DNA from 2 places in the Cytobacillus sp. GQ23 genome. Region 2 is predicted to be linked to the other one. Evidence: a T-box and tRNA genes for the amino acid it is inferred to sense, from the RefSeq annotation. Region 2 holds a T-box; the other holds one or more tRNA genes.
What was found. The T-box of region 2 lies ahead of glyQ (glycine--tRNA ligase subunit alpha). A T-box ahead of a tRNA ligase gene usually reads a tRNA of that ligase, here a tRNA-Gly.
Positions count from the first base shown of each region.

Region 1: it encodes a tRNA-Gly, which carries the amino acid that the T-box ahead of glyQ (glycine--tRNA ligase subunit alpha) is inferred to sense. The anticodon was not compared.

Region 1 covers NZ_JCAXER010000049.1:1,319-17,667, forward strand. Annotated here, with positions in the region: gene AC6CHU_RS25160 (carbohydrate ABC transporter permease) at 479-1,420, shown strand; gene AC6CHU_RS25165 (carbohydrate ABC transporter permease) at 1,420-2,247, shown strand; gene AC6CHU_RS25170 (ABC transporter substrate-binding protein) at 2,316-3,602, shown strand; gene AC6CHU_RS25175 (sensor histidine kinase) at 3,749-5,557, shown strand; gene AC6CHU_RS25180 (response regulator transcription factor) at 5,535-6,263, shown strand; gene AC6CHU_RS25185 (ThuA domain-containing protein) at 6,279-7,019, shown strand; gene AC6CHU_RS25190 (Gfo/Idh/MocA family protein) at 7,021-8,049, shown strand; gene AC6CHU_RS25195 (Gfo/Idh/MocA family protein) at 8,061-9,110, shown strand; gene AC6CHU_RS25200 (sugar phosphate isomerase/epimerase family protein) at 9,107-10,075, shown strand; tRNA gene AC6CHU_RS25205 (tRNA-Gly) at 10,412-10,485, shown strand; gene AC6CHU_RS25210 (B3/B4 domain-containing protein) at 10,605-11,273, opposite strand; gene queG (tRNA epoxyqueuosine(34) reductase QueG) at 11,648-12,781, shown strand; gene AC6CHU_RS25220 (amidase domain-containing protein) at 12,928-13,806, shown strand; gene trmL (tRNA (uridine(34)/cytosine(34)/5-carboxymethylaminomethyluridine(34)-2'-O)-methyltransferase TrmL) at 13,869-14,342, shown strand; gene nfsA (oxygen-insensitive NADPH nitroreductase) at 14,445-15,194, shown strand; gene AC6CHU_RS25235 (PrkA family serine protein kinase) at 15,591-16,349, shown strand, end outside.
Region 2 covers NZ_JCAXER010000009.1:42,749-59,703, reverse strand. Annotated here, with positions in the region: gene AC6CHU_RS09365 (4-hydroxy-3-methylbut-2-enyl diphosphate reductase) at 1-535, shown strand, start outside; gene AC6CHU_RS09360 (Nif3-like dinuclear metal center hexameric protein) at 594-1,709, opposite strand; gene AC6CHU_RS09355 (tRNA (adenine(22)-N(1))-methyltransferase) at 1,706-2,413, opposite strand; gene cccA (cytochrome c550) at 2,563-2,928, opposite strand; gene AC6CHU_RS09345 (acyl-CoA dehydrogenase) at 3,122-4,261, opposite strand; gene AC6CHU_RS09340 (hypothetical protein) at 4,365-4,901, opposite strand; gene rpoD (RNA polymerase sigma factor RpoD) at 4,965-6,089, opposite strand; gene dnaG (DNA primase) at 6,195-8,012, opposite strand; gene AC6CHU_RS09325 (YaiI/YqxD family protein) at 8,052-8,492, opposite strand; gene AC6CHU_RS09320 (pyruvate, water dikinase regulatory protein) at 8,904-9,722, opposite strand; gene ccpN (transcriptional regulator CcpN) at 9,751-10,386, opposite strand; gene glyS (glycine--tRNA ligase subunit beta) at 10,640-12,712, opposite strand; gene glyQ (glycine--tRNA ligase subunit alpha) at 12,705-13,595, opposite strand; T-box leader at 13,697-13,879, opposite strand; gene recO (DNA repair protein RecO) at 13,951-14,703, opposite strand; gene AC6CHU_RS09295 (YqzL family protein) at 14,734-14,877, opposite strand; gene era (GTPase Era) at 15,035-15,949, opposite strand; gene AC6CHU_RS09285 (cytidine deaminase) at 15,942-16,340, opposite strand.

The DNA of each region.
Region 1 (16,349 bases), on a different contig from region 2:
GCATTTTCCTGTTTGGGCAGGAGTAATAAAAGGGATCACTTTTAAAAATGTCAGGTAAGCTAATGCATTAGAATAGAGCCCTTAAGTTTTGAGAAATGTCATGTGAACAGCCCTAATGCGACTGAATAGAGCTGTTCAGTTTCGGAAACCCCATGTAAACGGCACTAAAATTCAGCCGAAAAGAGCTATTCTGTTTTAAAAGTAACTGTTGATCTTTAGAAGTAAGTTTCATTCTGCACTGTAAACATCGAAGCAGCTTTAATTCCTCTGGTTCATACCGAATTTTTACTATCATAATTCACATCCTTATATTCAAGATAGTTTCATTTAATGCAAGGATTTTCATGAAAACAAGTTGCAGATTTTGAAAAAGTCAAAATATTACACCATCTAGTCAATTCAGTCACCTATATATGCAAACGGTTTCAAATATAATGTAAGAAAGCGTTTGCAGGAAATTAGGGGGCGGTGAAGAAAGTTGGAGACAAAGATCGAGATCGGGGAACCGGCAATTAAGTCAGAGGTTAAAGCAGTTCCCAGGAAAAAAGTAAATTTGAAAAAGATTTTAACGTACCTTGCTTTTGTAGGGCCAGCATTAATTTTTTTCCTGGTGATACAGATCATTCCTTTCCTGATGGGAATTTATTATTCGTTTACATCCTGGAATGGAGTCAGTTCTGTGGTGGAGTGGGTTGGACTTGAGAATTATATGAAGATCTTTAGAAATGATCCTAAGTTTTTTGATTCCTTTATTTTTACCACTAAATTTATGTTAGCTTCTGTTATTATTAGTAATTTATTAGGGTTTGGACTTGCCTTATTATTGAATGCAGCCTTGAAGTCCAGGAATCTGCTGAGGACTGTGTTTTTCATTCCGAATGTTATTGGAGGTTTATTGCTTGGATTCATCTGGCAGTTTATCTTTGTCAAAGGGTTCGCTGCTATCGGTAATCTTACGGATCTTTCGGTTTTTAAGCTTCCGTGGCTTGGTGATGAGATAACAGCCTTTTGGGGAATTGTCATTGTGTTTACCTGGCAGATCAGCGGTTATATGATGGTTATTTATATTGCAGCACTGCAGGGTGTTGATCAGTCGCTGCTGGAGGCAGCAAGAATCGATGGAGCATCAAGCTGGACACTCCTGTTAAAAATTATCGTTCCGCTCATATTACCGGCATTTACGATTTGTTTCTTTTTAACTATATCAATGGCATTTAAGATTTTTGACTTGAATATTTCGCTCACAGGCGGCGGACCATTTAACTCGACTCAATCGGTTGCGATTAATATTTATCAGGAAGCATTCCAGAATAACCGCTATGGTCTTGGTACCGCAAAATCGATTTTATTTTTTATTGTGGTAGCTATTTTTACAACGGTTCAGGTGATGATGACGAAGAAAAGGGAGGTTGAGGCCTAATGAATCCCAGATATACGAAGGTTACGTTTCTGCTGGAGATCATCGGAATCGTATTAGGAATCATATTCCTCATTCCTTTTTACTTTGTGTTTATTAATTCAGTAAAGGGTTTTGCTGATATCTTGATTGATGCTGCAGCATGGCCAAAGGAGTTTTTATTCTCCAATTATATGAAGGTATGGGATATCATTAATTTCCCGCGCGCCTTCTGGAATTCTCTTATAATAACCGTAATCAGCAATATTGGACTGGTTATTATTAGTTCTATGGCTGCCTGGAAGATGGTCAGGACTCCGGGGAAATTCAGCAAAATCCTGTTTGTCTTATTTGTATCTGCAATGGTTATTCCATTTCAGACAGTCATGATTCCTCTGATGAAGCTCGGAGGCACTCTGAATCTGACAAACAGCATACCTGGTCTCATCATTATGTATTTTGGTTTTGGTGTACCATTATCGCTTTTCCTTTATCATGGCTTTATAAAAACTGTTCCAATCGAAATAGAAGAATCTGCCCGAATTGATGGGTGCAGCCAGTTTGGCGTCTTTTGGAGAATTGTTTTTCCACTTCTGAAGCCAATTACTGTAACAGTTGTCATTTTAAATACATTGTGGATCTGGAATGACTATCTGCTGCCGCTTCTCGTGCTTCAGGATGCAGAGCTTAGGACGATTCCTCTGGCCACAAGCTCATTCTTTGCACAATATACAAAGCAGTGGGATATGGGACTGGCTGCCCTTGTGATGGGCATTACACCGGTCATCATTTTCTTCCTGTTCCTGCAGAGACACATTATTAAAGGCATTGCCCAGGGTTCCATAAAGTAGTTATAGAGACTTTTGCCGCCAAAAGGGCTGTGAAAGTTTATATAAAAAATTATCAGGGGGGAAACAAAATGAAACGCTTTGCTCTATTATTGCTGTCATTTGTTCTAATGGCAGGCATTATGGCAGGCTGTTCTTCTTCCAGCTCTTCAGGGGATGAAAAGCCTAAGGATGATTCAAAAAACGGGGATGAAGTGGTAACACTGAACATGTTCCAATTTAAAGTGGAGATTGCCGATCAGCTTCAGGAAATGATTGGCGAATTTGAAAAAGAGCATCCAAATATTAAAATAAAGCTTGAGTCAGTCGGAGGCGGAGCTGATTATGGTGCCGCATTAAAAGCGAAGTTTGCATCCGGTGAACAGCCTGACATTTTTAACAATGGAGGATTTAAGGAATTAGAGCTTTGGAAAGAGCATCTTGCTGACCTTTCAAATGAGCCGTGGGCAGAGCATGTGCTTCCTATTGGCAAGGTTCCAACCACCGATGCAGATGGCAAGCTTTATGGAATGCCAGTAAACCTGGAAGGATATGGTTTCATTTATAACAAAGATTTATTTGAAGAGGCAGGAATTACTGAGCCGCCTAATACGATCTCTGAGTTAAAGGATGCTGCTAAAAAGCTCAAAGATAAAGGGATTACCCCTTTCTCAGCTGGTTACGGTGAGTGGTGGGTCATTGGGCAGCATTTGTTAAACATCCCATTTGCACAGCAGGAGGACCCTGTTGCATTTATTGAAGGCTTATACAGCGGGTCTGAAAAGTTAACTGGAAATGATAAATTTAAAGAATTTAAAGAAGTTCTGGATACTGAAATTAAATTTGGTAATGACAATCCTTTAACAACTGATTACAATACTCAAGTCACACTATTTGCTTCCGGCAAAACAGCTATGCTTCAGCAGGGTAACTGGACGGAGAACATGATTCTTGAAATCGACCCTGACATTAATATGGGATTCCTCCCGATTCCGATAACTGATGATGAAGCCGAAGCTGACCGTTTGCCAGTAGGTGTGCCAAACAACTGGGTTCTAAACAAAAACTCAGAGCATCTTGAAGAGGCCAAGTTATTCCTTGACTGGATGGTTTCCTCTGAAACAGGCAAGCGTTATATCACAGAAGAGTTTGCTTTCATTCCAGCCTTTGACAATATTGAGCCAACCGGTTTAGGGCCGCTTGGAAAGCACATTCTTGAGTATTCTAAGGAAGAGAAAACAATTCCTTGGACATGGTTCAGATGGCCGGATGGCGCCAATAAAGAATTTGCTGCAACAATCCAGGAATATGCTGCAGGAAAGATTGACTATGATACGGTCGTTGAACGCTTCCAGACATCCTGGGATAATTTGAAATAAATTTGGTGAAACGGGAAGCATGTCTGCGGAAGATATGCTTTCTGTTTTCTATTTTTATATCTATTAGATTCCACAGCAAAAAAGCCCCCCAAAAAAAAGGAAGTTACTTTATACTATTGTAAAAGAGAAAGCAGCGGGGGATGTACATGTTCAAAAAGAGTATCAGGAATAAACTGATCGTTCTATTAATGATAGCTACGATCGTTCCCTTTGGAGCGTCCATTATCATCACCTACTACCATACAGCGGAATCATTGAAAGATCAGGCCATTGAAGAAAACAGCAACCTATTATATCAAGGAAAAGTGAACCTGGAGGGGTATATAAATGAGTTGGACGGTTTGACACTTTCCCTCTACAATAACCCGGGTTTAATAAACTTTTTAAAAGATCCCAGGAAGGAAAATAATTATCAGGCTGTCGAAGCAGTAAGAAATGTAATTTCTACCATCCTGTATGCTGAGGAAAATATCAAACGAGTCAATATTGCTGTTGCAAAGGAAAATCGGCTCATAACTGCGTCCCGCCGCTCTACAGTTGTTTTTTCGAAGAGACTGCCAACTGCGAGCCAAAAATATTACGATAAAGCAAAAGAAAGTCCAAACAATATGTACCTTGAGCCCATCCATAAGATTAAGAATCCTGAAGATAAAAAGCCTGAAAATGTCATTACGCTTCACAGGTCTTTAATCAATATTCCGGCAGATGATATATTGGCCTATATTTCATTGGAGTTTTCGCCGGATCAAATAACCAATATCAGCCGTAATCTTTATTCGGGGGATAATGAAGAATTCTATATTATATCTCCTGAAGGGGACATAATTTATCGTTCAACGGATGATAAAGGAGATAAAGCGCCTGATTGGATGGATTGGGTAATACAAACAAATAAGGAAAATGGCACGGTTGAATGGAAGGAAGAAACGTTCAATGGTGTAATGATATATGATCAATTATCGCAAAATTCGGGCGGCTGGTATCTTGTAAAGCGAGTTCCATATGCCACTTTATATGAAAGTGCATTCAGTGTGGCGAAAATAAATATCATATTTGGCGTAATAGGGCTGTTCCTTGTTATCCTCGCCACGCTATTTATCTCTGTCAGAATTACCTCTCCCATCAGAATCCTCCTGAGTAATATCGATCAGGTTGAAAAGGGAAATCTTGATGTCCGCTTTAAATCTTTCGGCAATGATGAGATTGGTTATCTCGGTGATCGATTCAGGCAAATGATCGATAAAATTAATGATCTCATCAATAGGGAGTATAAACTTCAGCTTGAAAATAAGACCAATCAGCTTAAGGTTCTGCAGTCACAGGTTAATCCGCATTTTTTATATAATGCATTGCAGTCAATTGGAACAGCGGCTCTGAAAAATCAAGGTCCGCAAATATATTCTTCTGTTACCCGCCTATCAAAAATAATGAGATACAGCATGAATATGGAGGAGGGTATGGTCTCTCTTCAAAAAGAGATTGAACATACCAGGGCATACCTTTTACTGCAAAAGGAACGGTTCGATGATCAGCTTCAGTTCAATTTCCAGCTTGATGAAGAAGCATTGGGGTTTCCTGTTCCAAAAATGATTTTACAGCCTTTAGTGGAGAATTACTTTAAACATGGCTTTGATGCACGCGAAAAAACTGGAGAGATTAACATAACATGCAGACAGGATGAATTTTATCTTGATATTCTTATTGAAGATAATGGCACAGGGGTTTCGGAAAATCGGCTTAAGGAAATCCGGATGCATTTGATGAATGACAGGATAAGACAAAAGGGAGAGTTAATGAATATCGGCCTGAAGAATGTTTATGTCCGGTTAAAACTTTATTATGGCAGCCGCGCTTACCTGCAGCTTAAGAACCTTGAGCAGGGAGGGCTGCAGGTTTCTATTAAACTTCCAAAAAGGATGGAAGGTGGAAAAGATGAAAGCAATTATTGTGGATGATGAACAGCATGTTCGGGAAGGCTTAATGCTTCTGGGAGAGTGGAGCCGCTTTGGGATTGACACGATCATGGAGGCGGCAGATGGAAATGAGGCAATAAAGCTGATAAAAGAGCATCGCCCGGAAATCATATTCACAGATATGAGCATGCCAAAGAGAGATGGCATAAGCCTTTTAAAATGGATACATTCTTCGGACCTTTCCAGCAAGACGATTGTTGTCAGCGGATATGATGATTTTGATTATATGAGGAATGCCATTTGTTATAAAAGCTTTGATTATATCTTGAAGCCTATCGACCCTGATATACTGAATGAAATCCTGGAGAGAGCCATTAATGAATGGAATCAGCAAAATACTTCATTGGAATGCACGCAGGAGCAAAACAGGGAGTTGAATGTGATTCAGCAAATAGAACAATTTCTGCTGGAAAGCTATAACAAAGATATTAACCTCCAGGAAATTGCAGACAGATTTTATTTAAGCCGGGAGTACATTTCCAGGAAATTCAAACAGGAATATCAGGCTACTATTACAGACTTTATCACAAATGTCCGAATTAGCAAGGCAAAGGAGCTCTTGCTGAACCCTAAACTGAAAATCTATGAAATTGCTTTCCAGGTTGGTTATCAGGATGAAAAATATTTTAGCAAAGTGTTTAAAAAGACAGAGGGGATTTCCCCAAATGAATATAGAAGCATGCATTAAGAAGGAGGAAGATTCATGATTAACGTACTTGTCTGGAATGAGAACCGCCATGAACAAAAGGAGGAAAAGGTAAGGGCTGTCTATCCCAATGGTATACACGGTGCCATAGCCGATTTTTTAAATGGAGAAGAATTAAAAGTGAAGACAGCAACATTGGATGAGCCTGAACATGGACTGAGTGATGCCGTTTTACAGGAAACAGACGTACTAGTCTGGTGGGGGCATCTGGCACATGGAGAAGTTGAGGATTCAATCGTTGAAAAAGTTAAACAAAGAGTTCTCGATGGAATGGGATTGATTGTTCTTCATTCCGGGCATTTTTCTAAAATTTTCAAAGTGCTGATGGGAACCTCCTGTGATTTAAAGTGGAGAGAAGCGGATGAAAAGGAGCGAATTTGGATAGTAGACCCGAGCCATCCGATTACAGAAGGCCTTGGAGAATATATTGAACTTGAAAAAGAGGAAATGTACGGAGAACATTTTGATATTCCTGCACCGGATGAGCTTGTCATGCTGAGCTGGTTTGAAGGCGGGGAAGTTTTCCGGAGCGGCTGTACATACAAGCGCGGAAAAGGGAAAATCTTTTATTTCCGCCCGGGACATGAAACGTATCCAACCTATTATCATAAGGAGGTTCAGCAGGTTATAAAAAATGCTGTAAAGTGGGCTAAACAGGCTGATCTTCCGGTACCGGTCTATGGAAATGCGAAGCCGCTGGAGAAAATCAGTGTGAAACATGAAGGAGTGGTGAAGTAGGATGAGAAAACTCAAAATTGGAATAATTGGATGCGGAAGTATTGCCAGGCACAGGCATATGCCTGAATATCATGCCAGCAGCGGGGCTGTCATTGAAGCAGTTTGTGATATTAATGAAGAGCGTGCAAATGTGTTTGCTGACCTTTACGAGGCTAAGGCGTATACCGATTATAGCGAATTGTTGGCTGACAAGGAAATAGATGCAGTGAGTGTCTGCACCCCGAATTATCTGCATGCCCCTGTTTCGATTGCAGCATTGAACGAGGGCAAACATGTTTTATGTGAAAAGCCGATGGCCACTTCTAAGGAAGAAGCAGAGGAAATGATAGAAGCAGCGCGTAAAAGTGGAAAGCAATTAATGATTGCTCATAATCAGCGCTTCGTTCCGTCTCATAAAAAAGCAAAAGAATTAATTGCAAAGGGTGAAGCGGGAAAAATCTACAGTTTCCGGACTGCCTTTGGCCATGGCGGACCAGAAGGATGGAGTGCAGATGGCAAAGATAGCTGGTTCTTCAAGAAAGATCAGGCTTTTATTGGTGCTATGGGTGACCTTGGTGTCCATAAGACAGACCTCTTGCGCTATCTGCTGGGTGAAGAATTTGCTGAGGTTGGGGCATTTGTTGAAACTAGTTCCAAAACGGATGCTGATGTCGATGATACAGCCGTATGTGTCTTGAAAACGGAAAGCGGTGTGATCGGTACTTTGGCTGCAAGCTGGTCTTATGTTTCTAAAGAAGACAATTCAACTATTATCTATGGTGAGAAAGCCATTTTAAGATTAGAAGATGATCCTTTGCACTCTCTCATTGTTCAGTATGCTAACGGTGAAACAGTGAAGTATGAGCTCGGCGGAATTCAGACTAATGAAGAAGGCGGGCAAAAGAGTTCAGGTGTCATTGACCATTTTGTTGAAAGTATACTAAAAGGCCAGGAGCCTGCCATCCCTGGATCTGAGGGGATGAAATCGCTCCAAGTGATTCTAGCTGCCCTTGAGTCAAGTGAAACAAAGCAGATTGTCAGAATTAATTGAGGTGTACCCCCATGATGAAACTTCGGATCGGAATTATAGGTGCTGGAGGAATTGCCCAATCCAGGCATATTCCAGTTTTATTAAAACTTTCGGATAGTGCTACCATAACAGCTATCTGTGATGTGAATGAGGATACAGCAAAGCTTGCTGCCAGGAAGTTTGGAATTAGCCGCGTTTTTACAGATTATAAGGAAGTATTCACTGAAACAGATGCCGTAGTCATTTGTACACCGAATAAATTTCATGCTGAAATTACCGTTGCTGCACTGGAGGCTGGGCTGCATGTTTTGTGTGAGAAGCCGATGGCGATGACAGCAGCCGAATGCAGGAAAATGATCGAGGCTAGAGACAGGTCCGGGAAGGTATTGGCCATTGCCTATCACTACCGGTTCATGAAAGAGGCACAGGCTGCCAAAAAGCTCATTACAGAAAATGAAATTGGCATTCCGTTTATAGCCAGAGCAAGAGCCATGAGAAGAAGAAAGGTGCCTGGCTGGGGTGTTTTTACCAATAAAGAACTCCAGGGCGGCGGAAGTTTGATAGATTACGGCTGCCATTTGCTTGACCTCTCGCTTTGGCTTCTTGGTAACCCGGCCGAAACGGAGGTATCCGGTACTGCATACAACACGTTAAGTAAAATGCCTGATCAGGTGAATCTATGGGGAAGCTTTGACCATCAATCCTTTGATGTAGATGATCATGTGACAGCTTACATAAAATTTGCGAATGGTGCTTCCCTGCTTTTTGAAACTTCCTGGTCTGCCAATATTGAAAAGGATGATGAAAGCCTCAGTTTTTCGGGGCAGCTTGGAGGAATTGATTTATTCCCCTTCCGTTTGAATCAATCTAAATATGGTATGCTCCTGAATACACGTTCAGAATGGCTCCCGGGAGAAGATGACTATGCATTAACACAGGCACGGAACTTTATTAAAAGCTGTTTGGAAAACGAAGAGTTTATGGTTAAAGCAGAAGAAGCTCTGCAGACAACCAGAATTATTGATGCGATTTATAGCAGCAGCAAACAAGATAATAGTAGTAGCCAGGAGGGGATTTTGTGAAGCTCGGCGTATTTACAGTATTATTTGCTGACAAAAATTTTGAGGATATGCTCGATCATGTGAAGGCTGCAGGTCTTAAGGCTGTGGAAATCGGAACGGGTGCATATCCCGGCAACGCTCACTGCAGACTGCAGGAGCTATTGGGAAGCGATGAAGTCCGGGAGGATTACCTGAATAAGGTTTTATCGAGGGGGCTTGAAATCAGTGCATTCAGTTGCCATGGCAACCCGATTTCACCTGATAAAGCATTTGCCGAGGAATCTGATCGCGTACTATACGACACGATTAAGTTAGCCAGCTTAATGAATGTTCCAGTTGTGAACTGTTTTTCCGGGACTGCAGGTGACGGGGAAGAGGCCAGGCATCCGAATTGGCCGGTCGCTCCGTGGCCAAATGAGTATGGAGAAGTGCTTAAATGGCAATGGGAGGAGAAACTCATTCCTTATTGGAAAAAAGCCGGGCAGTTTGCCAAAGACCATAATGTGAAAATCGGGCTCGAGCTGCATGGTGGATTCCTTGTACACACTCCCTACACACTTTTAAAATTAAGGGAAGAAACATGTGACGCCATTGGGGCCAACCTGGACCCAAGCCATTTATGGTGGCAGGGCATTGACCCAGTTGCAGCCATAAAGATACTGGGAAAAGAAAATGCCATTCATCATTTTCATGCAAAAGACACCTATATTGACCAGGAAAATGTCAATATGTATGGGTTAACGGATATGCAGCCGTATGGCAACGTACAGACCAGGGCGTGGACCTTCAGGTCAGTAGGATGCGGACACAGCCTGCAGGAATGGTCTGATATGATGAGCGCACTGCGCACATTTGGTTATGACTACGTTGTCAGCATTGAGCACGAAGACCCGCTGATGTCCATTGAAGAAGGGTTTACAAGAGCCGTAAGGAACCTTAAGTCCATTTTAATCGAAGAACAGCCATCGGATATGTGGTGGGTATAAACAGGGAGGGAAAACCCCTCTCTGTTTTTTTCGACAAATTTTTTAAAAAGGGGTTGACCATTTACGCTGAATTTAGTACTATTAAATAGTTGATTCGACACAATGTTTATTTTGCTGTAGAGAAAAATCGACATTCTATTTAATCATAATTACGTTAATGATTAAATATAAATAAACAAATGCGGGTGTAGTTTAGTGGTAAAACCTCAGCCACGAGCGATACTTCCATGAATCAGCTTCGAGTTGCCTCGACGCATAGGCTTCCTTGAAAAAGCTCTTAGAGGAAGAGGCATGAAAGTACGGGAAAAAATAAGCAGGCGGTAACTTCATAATAATGCGGGTGTAGTTTAGTGGTAAAACCTCAGCCTTCCAAGCTGATGATGAGGGTTCGATTCCCTTCACCCGCTCCATACATAGCCAACGCAGTGTTTCGTTCAACAAGAACGAGGTATTGCGTTTTTTCATTTTCATGGCTCTATAAAAAATCGGGCGGCATCCGCAGATCCCACTCGATTTTTTATAGAAGTGTTTAACATCCAATGACCTTAAAGCTTCCTTCTCCCCCGTGCACTTGAGTGTACATGTTCATTAATGACTCAACCATTTTTTCGGCCATATTAGTTTCCAGAGAAGGGCGCAAATAAACAATTTGCACGGCATTTTTAGTCTGTTCCGTGACAGCTGTTCTTTCAGAGTCCACAAACGGACTGCCAAAGGGGCCTGCTATATCTTCACTGATTATTAAATTGGCAAGAGAATTGGGTCTTCCGTTTAAACCGTTATATTCTTCGCTTTCTTTGCCAAACCTGATAGTCAATGGACCTGAAAGCTTATCAGCATCATATACGCCGATTGGTATTTGATATTCCAGGGAAAAGAAGTTGTTAATATCTATGGAGCTGTTGACCGGCTGCAGGTAATTTTGTTTTTTTATTCTTCTGTACAGTGCTTCTGCAGAGTGGCGGTAACGATTTGGATCTTTGCCTGCTGTTTTGAAAATCTGTCTCCATTCATTGATTCCTTCCAGATCTGTAACACTCTTGTCCTCTAAGTCAAAATAAATGGATTCCTGAAATAACTGGAGTCGGCCCTTTACCATTTGAGGAGACTGTCCGACTTCTATATTTTTATATATAATAAATCCAATTTTAAATTGGGGAATTAACCTGCACAACTCGGGAGCAATTATAATTTCCAAGCTTTCCACCTCCAAAATTACTTTAAAATAGTTTATCATAATAAGCGGTGATTCAATAAATATTAGACTTTCAGGTACCTATCACCCGTGATGGGTGAATAAAAGGTATCTAACCAACGCTTTGACACCGTCTATTTTGACTTTCACCAAATAAAGGGCCCAAAACGAGCGCTCAGACGCAACATATATTCACTTTAGCGGAGTAAATGGTAACTAATCAGAAGTTTGACGAAGTTAATTTTCCAAAGCCGAAAAAAAGCAGTCTTACACGCATCTTATATCCCTTTTGTCCGAATAAAAGGTATCTGCCACCAACGTTAATACAGCACGTTTTCATATAAAATTTCATTTTCATACAGAAAGGAGGTTATCCAATGGACTTTACACAATTCAAGCAGGAAGTGATTGAGTACAGCAAGACAATTGGCATTGATAAAATCGGTTTTACAACAGCAGGCACTTTTGATGAAATGAAGAATAGACTGATTCGCCAGCAGGAGCTTCAATATCAGTCAGGGTTTGAAGAACCTGATATTGAGAAAAGGGTGAATCCCGGTCTGCTAATGGATAAGCCGAGATCCATTATCTCAATTGCGGTTGCTTATCCTTCCAAAATGAAGGTAAGGGTTGTCAGCAAAAGAGGTGAACGAAGGGGGATATTCTGCCGGGCTTCATGGGGAAAAGACTATCATCATATCCTTAGGGAACGTCTTCAGAAGCTTGAGGAGTTTATTCAGTCAAGAATTCCTGAGGCCATATGCAAATCCATGGTGGATACAGGAGAGCTGGTGGACCGGGCTGTAGCGCAGCGTGCCGGAATCGGCTGGAGCGGAAAAAACTGTTCCATCATCACACCGGAGTTCGGATCATATGTGTATCTCGGAGAAATGATAACAAATCTGCCTTTTGAGCCTGATATGCCATTGGAAGACAGATGCGGAAGCTGCAATAAATGTGTTGATGTCTGCCCGACTGGTGCTTTAATTCAGGGAGGTCAGCTTGATGCACAGAAATGCATCGCATTTTTAACACAGACAAAGGGCTTTCTTGCAGAGCCATATAGAGAAAAGCTGGGAAACAGGCTTTATGGGTGTGACACCTGTCAAACTGTTTGTCCTGAAAATAAAGGCAAGGATTTTCACCTGCATGATGAAATGGAGCCTGATCCGGAAGTGGCAAAGCCGCTTTTAAGGCCGCTGCTCTTTATCAGCAACCGTGATTTCAAAGAAAAGTACGGCCCGGTCTCAGGCTCCTGGAGAGGGAAAAAGCCGATCCAGCGAAATGCTATTATCGCCCTTGCTCATTACAAAGATGAGACAGCGGAAGAAGACCTGATCAAGGTTATGACAGAGGATCCGAGACCGGTGATCCGGGGTACGGCAGCTTGGGCACTCGGGAAAATAGGAGGAGAACAATCTCTTCCTGCATTAAGACAGGCATTGAAACAGGAGAAGGACGGAGAAGTCATTGCTGAAATCGAAAAAGGAATCAGCTTTTTTGAACAATGATGATGGGGGAGGAATCTCTCTCTTTTTTGTGGCTTTTTTTACCCGATGCCAGCAGAAAAACACTCTTGCGCCTGCTGAATGCGCGAAAAATTAAGCAACGTCCTCTGCTTCCTCTCATATGTATTGTATAGAGAGGAGTGAGGTGCGTGAGGGACCAGCTTCATGAGCTGTTAAAGAAAAGAGTGCAGCAGTGCGTTTCCCATTCAAGAAGTTCAATTCATACATGCCCTAAAATTGAAAAAAAGAAAGAATCTCTTTCCAGCCGCTCCGGTGAGATTGTGAAAGCACAGGCAACTGGAAAAGTGATCAATGTCGGCAGGGAGAAGGATGATGTGACTCCGGTTGAATATAAGGTTCACTTCAAATATTTGATTAAACAAAAAGGCGTCTTCTATATGGAAGAAGAGATCGAGGAGCGGACAGCCGACTTTTATAAAGGAGTATTTGTTGAAGACCGGGAGAAAAATCCTTTTAAAGATATAAAAAAAGAAGAAGTGTCTCTGGACCGGGAAATTGAAGAGGAAGAAAGATACGAGTATGAATATGACCGCATTAAGGCTGTTCAGTATGCAGAAAAGTGGTGGAACAGCTTTAATCCGGCTTATAAGAAATTTGATGTGGATTGCACCAATTATATTTCGCAGTGCCTTCATGCTGGCGGCAGCCCAATGAGGGGGTATCCCCACCGAGGAAAAGGCTGGTGGATGAGAAGCGGGAATTGGAGCTACAGCTGGACAGTTGCGAATTCAATGCGGTGGTATCTGCCAAGTTCAAAAACGGGGTTAAGGGCTCAGGAAGTCTCCAGTCCAGACCAGCTTTTAATTGGAGATGTCATTTGCTATGATTTCCAGGGAGACGGGCGATTTGACCATACAACGATCGTGACGGGCAAGGATGCATCGGGAATGCCCCTTGTCAACGCCCATACCTATAACAGCCGAATGCGCTATTGGGCGTATGAAGATTCTACAGCATATACACCCAATATAAAGTATAAATTTTTGACTATTACTGATGACCAGTAATTTGTATGGTGATTTCAAAGTGATATAATTACACATGCAGATTTAATTTAGAGGTGAAAAAATTGGGATTGCATGTAGTATTATATCAGCCGGAAATTCCGGCCAACACAGGCAATATAGCCCGCACCTGCGCGGCTACTGATACGACATTGCATATGATCAGGCCGCTCGGCTTCTCAACAGAGGATAAAAGGCTGAAGCGGGCAGGATTGGATTACTGGCAACATGTCAAAATCGTTTTTCATGATTCATTGGATGATTTCTTTAAAAGAACTGAAGACAGTGAATACTTCTATGTAACGAAGTATGGCACAAGCCCATATTCCGAATTTGACTATAGCAGCGTCGAGAAGGATTATTACTTTATTTTTGGCAAGGAAACATCCGGACTTCCAAAGGATTTAATTGAAAGAAGCAAAGAGCGCTTATTAAAGGTTCCAATTAATGATAATGTCCGTTCGCTTAACTTATCCAATACGGCTGCCATTCTTGTCTATGAAGCTCTGCGCCAGCAGGAGTACTTACATTTAAAATAGGAAAACAACACAAGGCCTGTGAGATGATCAGGTCTTTTTCTTTGGAGAAAACATTCTTCTCTGGGTAAAATGAAAAAGTACATATGGAAAGGATGAGATGTGATGAATGAAGTTACCAAATTGCTGATGGATCATCGTTCTGTCCGGAATTTTGAAGACAGGCCGCTGTCAAAAGAACAGGTTGAAACAATTGTACTTTCTGCTCAAGCTGCATCCACTTCAAGTTTTGTCCAGGCTTATTCAATTATCGGAGTGACAGATAAAGAAAAGAAAAAGAAGCTTGCTGAATTTGCGGGAAATCAGAATTATGTAGCTGAAAATGGCCATTTTTTCGTATTTTGTGCTGATCTGCATCGTCATGAAATCATCGGCCAGATGGAAAATAAAAATGTAATTCCATCAATCGAAAGCACAGAGAAGTTCATGGTGTCTGTTATTGATGCAGCATTAGCTGCGCAGAATGCTGCTATTTCGGCAGAATCGATGGGGCTTGGAATCTGTTATATTGGCGGAATAAGAAACAATCTTGAGGCAGTGGCAGAGCTTTTAAAAACACCTGATCGTGTGATTCCTTTGTTTGGAATGGCTGTTGGCTATCCTTCCAAAAAGAACGATAAAAAACCGCGGCTTCCTCTTCACCATATATATCATGAAAATGAATACAACCAGGATGAAGCATCTTACTGCGAAGAGCTGGAAGTTTATAATAAGATTATTTCCGAGTATTATGATGAGCGTACAGGCGGCAAGCGGAAGGACACGTGGACGAGTCAAATTGCCGGCATGCTAGAAAAGCAGACAAGGATGTATATGAAGGATTTTGTTCAGAGTAAAAAGATGGATTTAAGGTAGGATTAAATTGTAAATAAGAAAAAAGCTGCTGATAGGTTCAGCAGCTTATTTTTTGCTTATGCCTGGCTTGTCATCGTAACCAGCAGTGAAAATAGCAGCAAGGAAAGCAACCATTACACCGATAATAATAATTGTACCCATGTATATGTAATCCTCCTTTAGCGGTATCTCAATAGGCAAGCATGTAAATATAAGCTTATTATAGCCCAAAAATGTCTAACTGTGAATGAAAAGTATGGAGTTTTTTTTACAGCTGGATCCTGGCAGCGAAGTATTCCTAATAATTAATCCCCGTAAAAAGTACAAACCAAACTATTAATAGTTTACGCATGTTCGATTGCCGGTGCGCATAGAGTATATTAATCGTCTCTGATAATGCGACAGGGGGAGGTCCTTATGGATATTCTAAAAAAAATTGAGATGTACAGACACGAGGAAGAAAAGCTGAAATGGGAAGGGACTTTTGGGGAGTATTTAGAAATTGTTAAAGAGAAGCCTTGGGTTGCTCAGTCAGCACATTCACGGGTATATAATATGATTAAGGATGCCGGTGTCGAAGAAGTGAAGGGGCAAAAACGATATCAATTTTTCAGCAACCAGCTCTTTGGTTTAGAAGAAGCCTTGGAAAGACTCGTGGAAGAGTATTTTCATCCTGCTGCCAAACGGCTTGATGTCCGTAAAAGAATTCTTTTATTAATGGGACCTGTCAGCGGCGGTAAATCAACATTAGTGACAATGCTAAAGAGAGGTCTGGAGCAATATTCTCACTCAGAGAGGGGTGCGGTTTATGCTATTAAGGGCTGTCCGATGCATGAAGATCCGCTTCATTTGATTCCGCATCACCTCCGCAAAGACTTTTATGATGAGTATGGAATAAGAATTGAAGGAAACCTATCGCCTTTAAATAGTATGCGTCTCGAACAGGAGTATGGCGGCCGGATAGAAGATGTTCTAATTGAAAGAATCATTTTCTCGGAAGACCGCAGGGTGGGGATTGGAACCTTCAGCCCGTCAGATCCGAAATCACAGGATATTGCCGATCTGACTGGAAGCATTGATTTTTCAACTATTGCTGAATATGGTTCTGAATCAGATCCACGGGCCTATCGTTTCGATGGAGAGCTGAACAAAGCAAACCGCGGTATGATGGAATTT
Region 2 (16,955 bases):
AGTGGCTCCTCATGCAGTGCATTTAGTACAGACTGTTGAGGATGTAAATGAACTTAATATCCAGGCTGATAAAATACTGGTGACAAATCAAACTACAATGAGCCAATGGGATGTCGCTCATGTAATGGATGAAATTAAAGAAAAGTACCCTCATGCAGAGTTCCATAAAGAAATCTGCATGGCTACCCAGGTTCGCCAGGAAGCAGTAGCAGAACAAGCTGGCCAGGCCGATGTATTAATTGTTGTAGGCGACCCAAAAAGCAATAATTCCAACCGTCTTGCACAAGTCTCAGAAGAAATTGCCGGTACAAAAGCCTATCGCATTGCTGATATTTCAGAACTGGATTTGAATTGGATTAAAGACGCATCAACTGTTGCCGTTACGGCAGGAGCCTCCACTCCGACACCGATTACAAAGGAAGTTATAACTTTCCTAGAGCAATTCGATTCGTCTGATGATTCCACATGGTCACGTGAGAAGAAAGTTCCATTAAATAAAATTCTTCCAAAAGTAAAAAAGCCTGCAAAGTTATAAAATAAATAAATTCTTACAAACAGAACCGGACCCTGAGGGAATCCGGTTCTTTTGATTATCAGACAAATTTAAAAGGATCTGTATGAATTAAGGAAGGAAAAATGGATACGTTATATCCTTTTTCCGTACACATCTGAGATAATTTTTGGGCTACTCCTTTTTTCATTACCTTTTCAACATTATGGCCAGGATCAACAATATTCAGACCCATCATCATAGCGTCATGTGCCACATGGTAATACATGTCTCCTGTCACATATACGTCAGCACCCTTCATCTTTGCTGACATAAAGTACTTGTTCCCATCTCCTCCCAGTACAGCAACTTTCTTCACTTTTGATGAAAGGTCACCCACTACACGAACTCCCTCCACTTCAAGTGTTTGCTTTACATGCTTCGCAAATTCAGCCAGAGTCATTTCGCCGATTACGCCGATTTTACCCAGACCCAGGACTTCACCCTTGTTTTCAAGCTTATAAATATCGTAGGCAACTTCTTCATATGGATGGTTTTTGAACATAGCAGACAGCACTTTCTTTTCTATATGTTCAGGAAAAATGGTCTCAATGCAGACTTCATTAATAGATTCAAGCTCACCCTGCTGGCCAATATGAGGATTTGCCTCACTGCCAGGTTTAAACTGCCCTGTTCCCGAAGAGGTAAAAGAGCAATGACTGTAATTGCCAATTGAACCTGCCCCTGCGTTTCCAAGAGCTTGTCTTAACGGCTCAGCATTTTCTTCAGGTACAAACACAGCAAGCTTTTTCAATACAGTCTCATATGTGGGATATAAAACTTCCGTATTGGTTAGCCTCAGTGCATCAGCCAGCATATCATTAACCCCGCCATTTGCAATATCCAAATTCGTATGTGCAGCATAAACGGCGATATCATGTTTTATAAGCTTTTCAATAATTCTCCCTGATGGTGTATCAGTAGGAATTTTTTGCAGAGGTCTGAAGATTAAGGGATGATGAGCAATGATCAGCTGCACATTCTTTTCAATTGCCTCATCAACGACATCTTCCAGCACATCCAGGGCAATCATGACATTATCAACTGGAACATTCAGCCTGCCAACCTGAAGGCCAATCTTGTCTCCTTCCATCGCATACACTTTTGGGGAAAACTGTTCAAATAATTGGATAATCTCATGTCCGTTAACTTTTTTCACAGCATCAATACCTCCTCTGCCATTTTGATTTTTTGCTTTAACTCCTGTTTTCTCTCTTCTGTTTCACTGGAGTATGCTGCTTTTTCAAGCTGATGAAGAATTCTCTCCCAATTCTTCATTTCACTGAGCCACTTGTTTTGAAATGCTGCTGATTTTTGCTCCATTAGAAAAGGACCCATCAGCAAACCTTGCTCTTTGTTCTTGTAAGGTTTCAACGGCTCTCCTTTTTCAGCTCCAAGGATTTCATAGATCTTTCCGTCTTCCTCAAGAATTTCTTCTGCTATTAGCTCCCAGCCATTTTCAATCAGCCAGCTTCTAATGGAGATGGCACTTAAATTAGGCTGGAGAATAAGCCTCTTTACAGAAGCAAGCTTGTCCTTCCCCTCTTCAAGAATACTCGCAATCAAAGCTCCTCCCATACCTGCAATGGTTACGCAGTCAACTTCATTTTGCTCAATCACTACAAGCCCGTTTCCTTTTCTTACTGAGATCTGATTTTCGAGTCCCTCCTGTCTCACTTGTTTTTTTGCGGATTGATAGGGACCCTCCACCACTTCACCAGCAACGGCAAAAGGGACAATCCCTTTCTTTACTGCATAACATGGCAAATAAGCATGGTCTGAGCCTATATCAGCCAGTCGGGCTCCTTTGGGAATATAATTTGCTACAGATTCAAGCCGTTTCGATAATTTCTCTGTATTCATTCTGTCACCACTTATTTATGTATTGTTAAAAGCGCCTAGAGCCTGCTCTCCTTGAGCAAAAGCTAAAAAAGCTATCGTCAAATTACGATAGCCTTTCTTATAGTATAAAAAAAGTCCTTTACATATGCAAAGGACTTTGATTATAGGTATTACTTAAGGCCTGCTAACCATTCAGCCATTTCGGCAGCTTTGTCCTGAGGCACTAATCCTGAAGGCATTGAGCCTTTACCGTTTACTACGATTTCTGCGATCTCATCCTGTGATAAACGATCGCCTACACCTTTTAGAGCAGGACCAACTCCACCTTGATACTGGTCACCGTGACATCCGATACAGCTCTTCTGGTAAACTTCTTCAGGGGTCGCAGCTGCAGTTTCTTCAGTTTCAGCACCGCCGCCTTCCTGTTCTTTTGCAAGCTCTTCCATATCGCCAAGACCTTTAAAAGAAACAAGGAACATTGCTACCACACCAAAAACCATAATCAACACAAATGGAATGATTGGATTGCGATTCATGATTTAACCTCCCTTATGTAAGCACATTCAGTTTAAGTAAGTATACAAACAATTTCTATTTTACTTTAAAAAAGACAGAAGGAAAAGCCCTATTGTAAACTTTGTCAAATCTTGTTCATAAATTGGACAAAAAACTCCATCCTGAGGATGGAGTCTATGTTAATTATTTCACCTCGTAAACCGCAAATAGTTATTAGCATCCAATGAGGCGCGCAATGACCATTCGCTGCACTTCAGAGGTGCCTTCACCGATTTCCGTGAGCTTACCGTCCCTCATGTAGCGTTCTACCTGGTATTCTTTCATATACCCGTATCCGCCGTGGATCTGTACAGCCTGGTCGGTGATTTCCATACAGATTTCGGAAGCATAGAGCTTGCACATGGAAGCTTCTTTGGCAAAAGGTCTTCCCTGGTCTTTCAGCCATGCAGCCTTGTACACCATATTTCGTGCCAATTCTATCTTCATCGCCATATCTGCAAGTTTAAATTGAATAGCTTGGAAGTTTGAGAGAGAACGGCCGAACTGCTGGCGCTCTTTTGCATATTGAAGTGCCTTTTCATAAGCAGCCTGCGCTATCCCCAGAGCCATTGCTCCAATACCAATACGCCCACCATCCAGTGTGATTAAAAACTGTTTAAAGCCCTCGCCTTTTTTGCCGAGCAAGTGCTCAGTCGAAACGCGTACGTCATCAAGGACAAGTTCAGTAGTATTTGATGCATTGAGCCCCATCTTTTCATAATTATCAATAACGGTAAATCCTTCTGCATCTGTTGGAACAATAATTGCACTGATTTCTTTTTTTCCATCCACTTCACCAGTGACTGCAGTCAAAGCTAAATGCTTAGCATAGCTGGCGTTCGTAATAAAGCATTTATTACCATTAATGATATATTCACCATCTTTTTCGACTGCTGTTGTTCGAGTACCGCCAGCATCGGAGCCTGCATTAGGCTCTGTTAGCCCGAAAGCTCCAAAAGACTCGCCGGTACAAATGGGCACCAGATACTTTTGTTTCTGCTCCTCGGTCCCGAATAAATAAAGCGGTGCCCCCCCTAGTGAAATATGTGCCGAGTAAGTGATTCCCGTAGACGCGCATGCTCTGCTAAGCTCCTCTGTTACAATAGCAAAGCTTACAGTATCTGCCCCTGCGCCGCCATATTCTTCAGGAAAAGGAAGTCCCATCAAGCCAAGGTCCGCCATTTTTTTAAACACTTCTATCGGAAATTCCTTTGTACGGTCTCTTTCCAAAGCCCCCGGTGCCACTTCTTCCTGAGCGAATTCCCTGATTGTTTTAAGGATCATATTCTGTTCTGCAGTCAAGTCAAAATTCATGTCCATCCCCCTTATAAGAACAAAAGTTGTATACGCTTTCATTACTATTATATAAGGGTTACTTAAGTTTTCTCAACATTTAAAAACTTTTTAAAATATTTTATTATATGAATATAGAAATAACTAATAATAAGAATCCAAGCATCCCTGATATCCATAAATATAGAAGCTTCCATTTAAATCCTGCAAACAGCCAAATAATACAATTAAGTACTAGGGCAACATATAGAATGTTCTCGTTTTTGGGATATAGCTCCGATACAAAGCCAACAGATTCCATCAGTAAAATCAAAGCTGCCGAAATGATAGGAATATGCATCATTTTTACTTTTTTAGAAAAATAAAAAAGAAAGAAAATACATGCAAAAATGAAAAGAGTTAAAATGACAGTTTGCAAAGTTATTGACAATTCAGTAAAATAAATTAATAAAGCAGAAATTGGAATCAGCAGCAGGAGAATAAGGTTGGCAAGAGATAGCAGCACTGTTTTTTTAGGCTTTTTTATTTCCTTAGGCCGACTTCCCTCGGTGTAAAGAGTAAGCAGGTAGTCACAATATTGGTCAGGCAGCATTCGGCTCTTTTTCCAATGCAGCAGTTCGTTAACAATGATTACTTTTCTGTTTTCTTCCAACCAAAGCACATCCTGTCAAAAAAAATAGTTTACTTCCATTTTAAGAAGTAAACTATCCACTGGCAATATTTTTTATTCTAAAAAGTCTTTTAAACGTTTGCTTCTGCTCGGATGGCGCAGCTTTCTTAAAGCTTTAGCTTCAATTTGGCGAATACGTTCGCGCGTAACGCCAAAAACCTTGCCCACTTCTTCAAGAGTTCTAGTACGTCCATCATCAAGACCGAATCGAAGACGCAAAACATTTTCTTCACGGTCAGTCAGAGTGTCCAGAACATCTTCAAGCTGCTCTTTCAGGAGCTCGTATGCCGCATGCTCTGATGGAGAAGTGGCATCCTGATCTTCGATAAAGTCACCTAAGTGAGAGTCATCTTCCTCACCAATAGGTGTTTCCAATGAAACAGGTTCCTGTGCAATCTTAAGAATTTCTCTTACTTTGTCTGGAGTTAAATCCATATCTTCAGCAATTTCTTCTGGTGTTGGTTCACGGCCAAGATCCTGAAGTAGCTGGCGCTGAACACGGATCAATTTATTAATGGTTTCCACCATATGAACAGGGATACGAATGGTCCTGGCCTGGTCAGCAATTGCTCTCGTGATAGCCTGGCGGATCCACCATGTTGCATACGTACTGAACTTAAATCCTTTGCGGTAGTCAAACTTTTCGACCGCTTTAATCAGTCCCATATTGCCTTCCTGGATAAGATCAAGAAACAGCATTCCGCGTCCTACATACCTTTTGGCGATACTTACAACCAATCGGAGGTTCGCTTCTGCGAGACGTCTTTTCGCCTCTTCGTCGCCTTCCTCAATTCGATTGGCGAGTGCAATCTCTTCCTCTGCAGAGAGTAAGTCAACACGTCCAATTTCTTTTAAATACATGCGGACAGGATCATTAATTTTCACACCTGGAGGGACACTTAAATCATTAAGGTCAAATTCTTCCTCATTTTTTGCAAGTTCCTGAACGTTTGGGTCTTCATTTTCATTATCTCCGACTAACTCAACACCCTGATCTCCAAGGAATTCATAGAATTCATCCATTTGGTGGGAATCGAGTTCAAATTGAGACAATCTTTCTGCTATATCATCATAGGCAAGGACACCTGTCTTTTTTCCTATTTCAACTAATAGATCTTTCGCTTGTTCAAGGGTCAACTCTGTATCAACCTCTTTTGAACGGGCCGACTTTTCAGCCATATGTCCCCCTCCTTCCAAAAATCACACACATTCTAATACATCTTCAAATGGGACTATTCCTTAGGAGACGCTAAATCCCAAAACATTTATTAAGGCACAGGCTTTTTATAGTGATTTTCGCAAATGAAGAATCTCCATTGCGATTAAAGCCGCTTTAGCATAATCCTTTTGGCGTTCTGCTTCTTTTTCTTCATTTAGTTTTTCTTTTATTTTTAACATCTTTTGATAATTCAACACCTGTTTAAGGTAATCTGTTAATTCCTGTTCGCTTAATTCATCATTTATGGACATCATTTCTATATCCACCACAATGCGCTTAAGCTTTTCATCATTTATAAAATTTATGAATGCGCTCGGATCAGGCGTATGGCCTTTTTCGTAGAAACCTAGTAGATAGGTAATAATTGCCTGGTGTTCATCGATGTTAAATGTATTTCCCTGAAGCATATCCTGAACTTTAAATGCTACGTCACTATTCCTAAGCATGTGGGCAATAAGCCTTCTTTCCGCAGTATGGTATGCGGGTTTCAGACTGTCTGCCCTTTTGGGTGTCTGCAGCCTTTTTTGAGGCTCGAAAGCAACTTTTCCCTTCTGGCCGCTTTTTCTCTTCTCGGTGTAATATACTTGTTTTTGCTGTTCTTTCAAAGCTTCCAGAGAAAGTGAAAATTCATTTGCAAGCTGGCGTAGATAATGGTCTCTTTCCACTGCTTTATCTAGCCTGCTGATTTCCTTTAATACCTCTTCGATATAAAGGAGTCTATCTCCTTCATTTTGAAGCCTTTTGCCTCTTCTGAGATAACGAAGCTTAAATGCCATAAAGGTTATGCTGGACTCAATTACATCATGACGGAATTTTTCTTCGCCGTATTCTTTAATATAATCATCCGGATCATAGCCGTCAGGCATCAGTGCCACTCTGATCTGGCAGCCCGCTTCCATTAGCAAGTTTGCTGCCCGGTATGCAGCTTCGATACCGGCATTATCGGAATCATAACAGATCGTGACGGATTGAACATTTCTTCTTAAGGAAGAAACATGTTCTTCAGTTAAAGCAGTGCCCATCGTACCAACGCCATTGCCGACACCAGCACGATCAGCGGCGATTACATCTGCAAACCCTTCAAAAAGAACGGCTCTCTGCAATTTTTTAATATGTGGTCTCGCCAAATGAAAATTATATAATATTTTGCTTTTATTAAAGATTGATGTTTCAGGGCTATTTAAATATTTGGGCTCATCAGCCCCAAGTGATCTTCCTGAAAAAGCAATCGTATTTCCGCTGCGGTCGAAAATAGGGAACATAATTCTATCTCGGAAGCGGTCAAAATAGCTCCCATCTTTCTCCCTTTTGATGATCAGTCCTGCTCTTTCCATGACATCTTCGGGGAACTTCCTTTTAGTCAGGAACTTGAAAACAAAATCCCAGGACTGTAATGAGTAACCGATTTGATATTTTTCGATCGATTCCATTGTAAATCCCCTATTGAGCAAATATTCTAATGCATGCTGACCATCTTTTGTGTTTACAAGCAGATGGTGATAAAATTTACGTAGAAGCTCATGGGCTTCCATCATCTGCTGTAAATCCACAGGCATTGATTTTGCTGATGCTGCGGATGCTGCATCAATTTCAAGCTTAACATTTCCCTTTTCAGCAAGTTTTAGTGCGGCTTCCTGAAATGAATATCCTTCTAAATCCATTAAGAAAGAAAAGGCATTGCCTCCAGCTCCGCATCCAAAGCAATGATAAATCTGCTTATCGGGTGAAACAGAAAATGAAGGAGTATTTTCGCCATGAAAAGGACAAAGCCCAAAATAGTTGCGTCCTTGCTTGTTTAATTGAATATAGTCGCCAATGACATCAACAATATCTACAGCCTGCCGAATTTCATTTACTTTCTCCTCGGCGATCCGTTCTGCCATATGAACAACTCCATTACTTACTCAGGTATTCGATAAACATTAACGAATTCCTTCAAGATTCGACAAAATCTTTGTCAATTGCTGCACAAACCTGGATCGGTCCTCCTGGCTAAATGGTTTGGGCCCTTTACCATAAACCCCTCTTTTTCGAGCCTTCGCTGAGAGATGCCTCATTTCCAAAGCGGTTCGAATTTCACTTTCTTCAAATAAAATTCCCCTGGGAGAAAGGACATAAACACCCTTTAACAAAAGAGTTGATGCCAATCCAATATCTTGAGTAACAACTGCATCTCCTGATTTTACATGATTCATTATGAATAGATCTGCAGCTTCTTTACTGCTGTCTACAAATTTCCAGACAGCCCCGCTCAGATCATTTTGCATATGAGCATAAGAGGCAACAAAGACCGCGTCCAATTTAAAGGAATTGGCTATTTCGACAATTTCCTCTTTAACAGGACAGGAATCTGCATCCACCATAATGATCGGTTTGCCTAATGTTCTAATAATTCTACATCACTCCGCATAATCCTTCTTTGCATAAATAACTTTTGCATAGTGAGATATGTCGAATTTTTTCTTGACCGAAAGCTTGACATGCCACAATAAATAGTTTATTCCTTGGCAATGAAGTCTAAACCTATTCGGGTACATTTTTATCACAATTTTTTATTATAGTACATAAATCTCTATTTTGCCATTATTTTATCTGGCAACAATATTTTATCTTTGCAGTTTTTTTCTCCTGCCCAGAAAAAAATGCGAATGTATTTTCGAGGTCAGGTTCCCTCTGATCCAATCAGTTCACCCTGAAAAAAATCTGCATGAAGCGAAAGCCTGCAATCCCAACTGCCGAGTTAAAAAAAGAAAAGGCACATAAGGAATTATGTGCTAGCTTTTCGGAAAGCTTTTCCGGTATTGATTGAAAATCATATTGGCCGTTTCTTCTACAGCCTTGTTCGTGACATCAATAACCGGGCATTTAATTTTAGAAACGGTTCTTTCAAAGTAATCTATTTCTTCTTTAATTCTCTCTATATTAGCATAGCTTGCATTATCGCTTAGACCTAATGATATCAGGCGTTCTCTTCGAATAAAGTTTAATTTCTCAGGGCTTATTTTCAGACCGAAGCACTTATCCGGAGGGACAAGAAAGAGCTCTTCTGGAGGATCGACTTCAGGCACAAGGGGTACGTTAGCCACTTTAAGGCGCTTGTGAGCAAGATACTGGGAAAGAGGTGTTTTTGAAGTCCTTGATACCCCTATAAGCACTATATCAGCCTTCAATATTCCACGGGGATCGCGGCCATCATCATACTTTACAGCAAACTCGATTGCCTCAATCTTTTTAAAATAATCCTCATCAAGCTTTCTGACCAGTCCCGGTTCAAAAAGCGGTGTAATGCCGCATGCTTTTTGGATTTGATCCATTAAAGGCCCGACAATATCAAAGGTATATATCCCTTCTTCAGCAGCCCGCTGGTTAATATATTTCCTCATGTCCGGCTTGACCATTGTATAGGCAATCATCCCATTATCCAGCTTTGCCAGCGAAATCACTTCATCAATATGTACTTTCTCTTCAACGTACGGAAAACGCTTAATAGATATATCACTGCCATTAAACTGGCTTGTTGCAGCTTTTGTTACAAGTTCTGCCGTTTCTCCCACTGAGTCCGAAACGACGTAAATGACCGGCAATTTTTCCATCATTCAACACCTTCTCCTTCTTACATTGCTACTTTTCCCCGGCCAGGGCCAAGAATGCTTTTGTCAGATTTGTTTTGGTTATCCTGCCGTTTACCTCAAACCCTTTCTCCGTCTTTCTTACAACGGGAAGGGCGTCAATTTGCTTTTCAATCAGCTTTTTAGCAACTTCTATGAGCAAATCATCTTTTTCACACATAGTTATATTAGGCATTCTTGTCATAATGATATTAACAGGGATGGAATTTAGCTCCTGCTTGCCTATACTTGCGCGCAGTAAATCCTTTCTTGACAAAACCCCAACAAGCAGCGAGCCCTGATCGACTACAAATAACGTGCCGACATCTTCCAGAAACATTGTCACAATTGCATCATATACCGATACATTCTCATTAACCACAACAGGGATGGATTGATAATCCCTTACATAAAGCTTCTGAAGGTTTTCTGTCAGCAGCTGGGCCCCAGTCTTCCCTGTATAAAAATATCCTACACGCGGACGGGCATCCAAGTAGCCGGCCATCGTTAATATAGCCAGATCCGGCCTTAGTGTTGCCCTAGTTAGACTGAGCTGTTCCGCTATACTCTCACCAGTGATCGGCCCGTTTTCCTTAACGATTTCTATGATCTTTTCCTGCCTTTTATTTAATTCGATTTTTCTCACCACCTAATCTGAAAAGGAATGCTGTTGGCACTCATTTCCCACTATAATAAGGTTATACTTTTATATCATTATTATATACTATTCGTCATAAATGAAAAGATGTGTTTCATATATAGTTTACGTTGTGCTGCCGGATATGCCCAAAATATGAAAGAGCCCGTCAGTATAATAAACAGGCTCTTCCCTGACAGCCAGGCAGCTGTCCCTATCTTAGATTTTAATCTCATTGAAGCATAGAACGCAAAGTTTCAGCTTACTACTTAACAATTATTTCGTTCATATTTGCAAATTTCTTTATCACATCAGCCAAATGTGCCATTTGATGAAGCCTATTGCGGCGAATTTCCTGATTCTCATCCATTACCATAGTATGCTCGAAATATTGATCAATTTCTGGTTTCATGCTTACTAACAAATTAAAGACAGCTTCCTCATTCACCTCGTTCTTTAATTCCTCCGTTACAGATAAAAATTTACTGAACAAAACTTTTTCGTATTCGTTTTCAAATAAGCTGCTGTCTATTTCCCCTTTACGTTCTGCCTTAGAAGCGATATTGATCACGCGGCTAAGGGCTTCAATGCTTTCCTTAAAGCCTTCTGCATCTTTGTTGGACTCCAATACTTGGGCTCTATTGACAAGTGAAGGCACAGAATCAATATCATTTCCTAATACAGCTTCAATTAGGTCATAGCGAACTGCTTTTTCCTGAAGCATATATTTAATTCTTAACTTAAAGAAAGATACCAATTCCTGCAACAATTCATTTTTTGACTTCTTTCCAATGTTCGCATTTAGAATAATATCGGAAGATAATGAAATCAATTCTTCGAGTTTCAAATCCCAGTTTTTAGCCAGTAATGTCTGGATGATACCCGATGCCTGTCTTCTTAAGGCATATGGATCCTGGGAACCGCTTGGGATTATTCCAATTGCAAAGGATGACACAATTGTGTCCAGCTTCTCAGCAATGGAAAGTACTGCACCGGCATCACTTGCTGGCGTCTGGTCCTCTGCATTGCGCGGCATGTAATGTTCATTAATTGCACGCGCCACAGCTTCTTTTTCACCTTTTTGCAGGGCGTATTTTTCTCCCATAAAACCTTGGAGCTCAGGAAATTCATAAACCATATGTGAAACAAGATCAAACTTGCTGATTTCAGCGGCACGGTCTGTCACTGCTTTCGCTTCATCACTGAAGCCAAGATTCCCGCTCAGTTTCGCTGCCAGCAGGCGGACACGGTCTACCTTTTCAGCAAGTGTTCCAATTTCTTCATGATACACAATGCTTTTAAGTTTTTCGAGCGATGATGCGATTTCCGTTTTTTGGTCTTCCCTGTAAAAGAAAGCCGCATCAGAAAGTCTTGCCCGCAATACTTTTTCATTTCCCTTAGCCACTTTTTCCAAATGTTCATGAGATCCATTTCGAACTGTAACAAAGTAAGGAAGAAGCCTGCCCTCTTTGGACTTTACCGGGAAATAGCGCTGATGTTCTTTCATCGAGGTAATCAAAACCTCTTCCGGAAGCTCCAGATATTCCTCTTCAAATTTTCCATATAATGCTGTTGGATACTCAACAAGATTATTTACTTCTTCCAATAACTCTTCATCAACAGGAATCACCCAATCATTCTCTTCTTCAATTTTTTCCAACTGCGAGAGAATAGCATTTTTTCTTTCCTGAGGATTAGTAATGACATATTGTGCCAGCAAGGACTTTTCATAGTCAAAGGGATTGTTAATTTCAATCTCTTCCCCAAGAAAACGATGTCCTCTTGTAAGGTTAGATGTCTGAACATTAGTGATTGAAAATGGTATGACTTCACTTCCGAATAATGCCAGAAGCCATTTGATCGGCCTAATAAAGCGCAGCTCCTGGTTAGACCAGCGCATATTTTTCGGAAATGATAGCGATGTAACAATCTGCTGAAGTTCAGGCAGCAGTGCAGCTGTTTCCTGCCCTTTTATGAATTTGCTTACATGCGCGTATTCAACACCCTTAATTTCTTTAAAGTATATATCTTCAACAGATGCTCCCTGACCCCGGCTAAATCCAATAGCAGCTTTTGACCATTCACCGTCATCGGTTAACGCGATTTTTTTTGCAGGTCCTTTTGCTTCTTCGTTAATGTCCTCCTGGGCAGTTTCCACTCCCGTAACAAGAACAGCCAAACGGCGTGGAGAGGAGAAAGCGCTGATTTCGTCAAAAGATATTTTCTTTTCCAAAAGCCATGATTTCACTTTATCTGAAAGCTGATTCATTGAATTAGTGACAAATCTGGCAGGCATTTCTTCAAGTCCAATTTCCAGCAGAAGATCTTTCTTATTCATGAGACCCTTCCTCCTTATCCTTTAAAATTGGGAAGCCAAGTTTTTCCCGCTCTTCGTAAAAGGTTTTGGCTATTTTTCTGGCCAGGTTCCGGCATCTTGCAATATAGCCTGTTCTTTCTGTCACAGAGATCGCTCCCCTTGCATCAAGCAGGTTAAAAGTATGAGAGCATTTTAAAACATAGTCATAAGCTGGATGCACAAGCCCTTCATCCATTTGCCTATGTGCTTCCTTCTCGTAGATGTTGAACAAATTGAAAAGCATTTCCTGATCCGATGTTTCAAATGTGTACTTCGAATGCTCAAACTCCGGCTGCAGGAAGATGTCCCTAACCGTAAATCCTTCTGTCCATTCAAGGTCAAAGACATTTTCCTTATCCTGAATGTAAGAGGCGAGCCTTTCGATACCATATGTAATTTCAACAGACACAGGCTTGCATTCCAATCCGCCTACCTGCTGGAAGTATGTGAACTGTGTTATTTCCATTCCATCAAGCCACACTTCCCACCCTAAGCCCGCGCAGCCCAGAGAAGGATTTTCCCAGTTATCTTCTACAAACCGGATGTCATGTTCAAGCGGATCAATGCCTAATGCTTTGAGTGAATCAAGATACAGCTCCTGAATATTATCCGGCGACGGCTTCATAATCACTTGAAATTGATGATGCTGATAAAGCCGGTTTGGATTTTCACCATATCGGCCATCAGCAGGACGGCGTGAAGGCTCTACATAAGCTACATTCCACGGTTCTGGTCCGATCGCTCTTAAAAATGTATAGGGGCTCATTGTACCTGCGCCTTTTTCAGTATCATAAGCCTGCATTAGGATACACCCCTGTTCAGACCAATGTTTTTGAAGCGTTAATATCATGTTTTGAATATTCATAGGACACCTCTTTCTTAATTTGTTATAAATTTAGCAGCTATCTATCACAGGGCTTCCGTGTTTCAGTGAACATAAAAAACTCCCGTCTCTATGCCACATGGCATAGGGACGAGAGTTTACCCGCGGTTCCACCCTATTTGCTGCGATTTTACCGCAGCCTCTTTGTTGTCGATAGACAATATTGCTCCAGAGCGCCCTTCCTTAACCATCCATACCCGGCTTCCACTGTCCCGGGTTCGCTTTAATGAAAAAAGTTAAGTACTCTTCTCCTTCACTGCAATAATATTTTATTAATTTGAATCATAGCGGAATCACCTTGGATTGTCAATCTTAAGCAAAAAGCCAAGGGAACGCTTTACATAAGATCATTAAACTTATCCATTTGATTAAGAAACTTTTTAGTCTTAAGGGATAAGCCGGAATACTCTTCATAATAAGCAGAGATAATCTTTTTCAATTCAGCCTTGGTTTCGGGCTTAACAGAAATATTGCCAAGCCTGGACAAGTCAAAAAAATAAAACAGGCGCAGCAGCTTAATGGTCGCCTGTGATACCTTATAATGATAAGGATCCCTGTCAAGACAGCGGTGGCAAATGAGTCCGTTTTCCCGGATTGAAAATACAAAATGCCCGTCAGTGCTTCCGCAGACAGTACATTGATCCAGAACAGGATATAAACCCAGACCATTCAGCATTTTCATTTCATAAATATTGGTGAGAATTTCCGGATCATATCCCTCATTTATTAAATTTAGCGTTTGATGCAGCAATTCAAACAAAAATGGGTTAGGCTTCTTATCCTCACTGCTTTTATCAGTCAAATCGACAATATAGCTTGCATAAGCAGTCAGAAAAATATCTTCTTTAATTGATCTCATGGATGAAATCATATCACCCTGCTGCAGGGTGCCCAGACCGCTTCCACGCTGAACTAAAAAGTTTCCGTATGTAAAAAGCTGGGTGACAGCAGCAAGTCTGCTGTTCGGCTTTTTCGCTCCTCGTGCCATCACACCAACTTTTCCCCATTCACGGGTATATAAAGTAACAATTTTATTTGTTTCACTGTAATTAGTTGTCCTGATGACGATGCCTTCACATTTATCAAGCAACCGTGACACCATCCCTGTCTTTCGACAAACCTATGAGATGGGAAAATCAGCTTCTGCTAGCTCTTCATCATTGCTGCCGGGTATATCCTGAGTTTCCTTTTCTAGCTCCTTGAAGAGAAGATATGTGTCAATATTTCCTGTCTGGGAAAACACTCTCCAGGTAAAATCCATCATCGAAAACCCCACCTTTCAGTTATTCAACTAGCAATTCTTTATCCCAATACATTTATCTATATCATAGCCTGTCTTTGTAAAATCATGAGACGAAAATATTGTCAATAACCTGTATGCATATAAACCAGAAATGGATAATACTTTAATTAGGGCTGGTTCAGTACTCATCTTCACGGAAGCCAAAATCGCGGAGCTGAGACATTTTATTGCGCCAGTCTTTCTGAACTTTAACCCAAAGCTCTAGAAAAACCTGTGATCCAAGAAGATTTTCAATATCCACCCTTGCTCTTTTTCCGATTTCCTTAAGCATTTTCCCTTGCTTTCCAATCACTATGCCTTTTTGGGAGTCACGTTCCACAATGATCGTAGCCATGACATGAACAACATCCTTGTCTTCGCGGCGCTCCATCTTATCAATAGTTACAGCCAGCGAGTGCGGTATTTCCTCCCTTGTTAAATGCAGGGCTTTTTCCCTGATCAGTTCGGAAACAATAAATCTCTCTGGGTGATCTGTTACTTGATCAGCAGGATAAAACTGCGGCCCCTCGGGAATATATTTTTTAATCTGTCCTAACAGCGTCTCTACATTATTGCCTTCTAACGCAGAAATGGGGATAATTTCGCTGAAATCGTACTTTTCCTTGTAAGACTCAATAATTTTAAGCAGTTCATCAGGATGTACCTGGTCAATCTTATTGATTACAAGGAAAATGGGTGTTCGGACTGACTGAAATTTCTCAAGTATGAATTCTTCACCGCGTCCAAAGCCTTCCTGGGCATTTACCATAAACAGGATGACATCCACTTCTTTTAGAGTGTTTTGGGCAACTTTCATCATAAAGTCTCCCAGTTTATGCTTTGGCTTATGAATTCCTGGCGTATCAATAAAAATAAATTGTGCGTCATTAGTAGTCAGGACACCCTGAACTTTGTTGCGGGTTGTTTGCGGCTTATCACTCATAATGGCAATTTTCTGCCCAATTACGCGATTTAAGAACGTTGATTTTCCTACGTTTGGTCTGCCGATTATGGAAATAAAACCTGATTTGTGTCCTTTTTGTGTATTATTCATGTAAATCCTCCGGTGAAAATGCTCCTGGCAGTAATTCTGCAACTGTTAATTCTTTAATATCCCCTTTTAAGTTGGTTAAAACAACTTTCATTTCTGGCGGACATAGTTCGGATATTACCTGTCTGCATGCACCGCATGGGGGAACAGGACGGTCTGTGTCAGCAATAACAGCAATAGCTGAAAAGCTTTTTACTCCATCAGAATACGCTTTGAAAAGCGCAGTCCTTTCAGCGCAATTACACATGCTGTACGCTGCATTTTCTATATTGCAGCCGTGAAAAACCTGTCCGTCACTGCTTAATAGCGCAGCTCCCACTTTGAATTTTGAATATGGCACATATGCTCTATCTCTTGCAATCTTTGCTTCTTGAATTAGTTGATCATTATTCACAAATATTTCTTCCTTTCAAGTAAAACGGAGCTGCTCCCCGAGACATCAAAACCTGGATAGAAATTATGAACCACGGGGCCTTCTAAGCTATTTCTGTAAAAAAGCAGCCGCTTCTCTTTTATTTTACAACATTTTACTTTGATTTTCATCGTTTGTAGCAAAAACGTAATAAAAAAATTGAATTTTCTAAAAATAAGCAGACAGATTAAATTTTATGGGCTTGTTTTCTATATGGGCTATTTCTCCAAGCCTGTGAAATTTATTGCTGTTCTGTCATTTTAGCTGATTCAGTGAACGTTTTCAAATTCAGGCACTGAATTTATCAGGGGCTTGCTGTAAGTCTTTATATGAATGGCTGTTTTCAAAAATCGCTTTGTTTCACTTAAATGCTGCCCGGTTATTTCCGATTCAGAATGTTCAAGTCTTCAGCGGGGCTGGCGGTGAAACAGTCGATTCTGTACGTCTGCGGGGGTTCTTCTGTCCCTTTGGGCGCTGAATACGCTTCCTTGAGTAAAGACCACACTAAGAAAATGCGCAGGCATTATAGAAGATCTCGCACTTTCCCTGCAATCCAATCAATATATTCAACCTGCAGCCTACCTTGCTAAAGTAGCT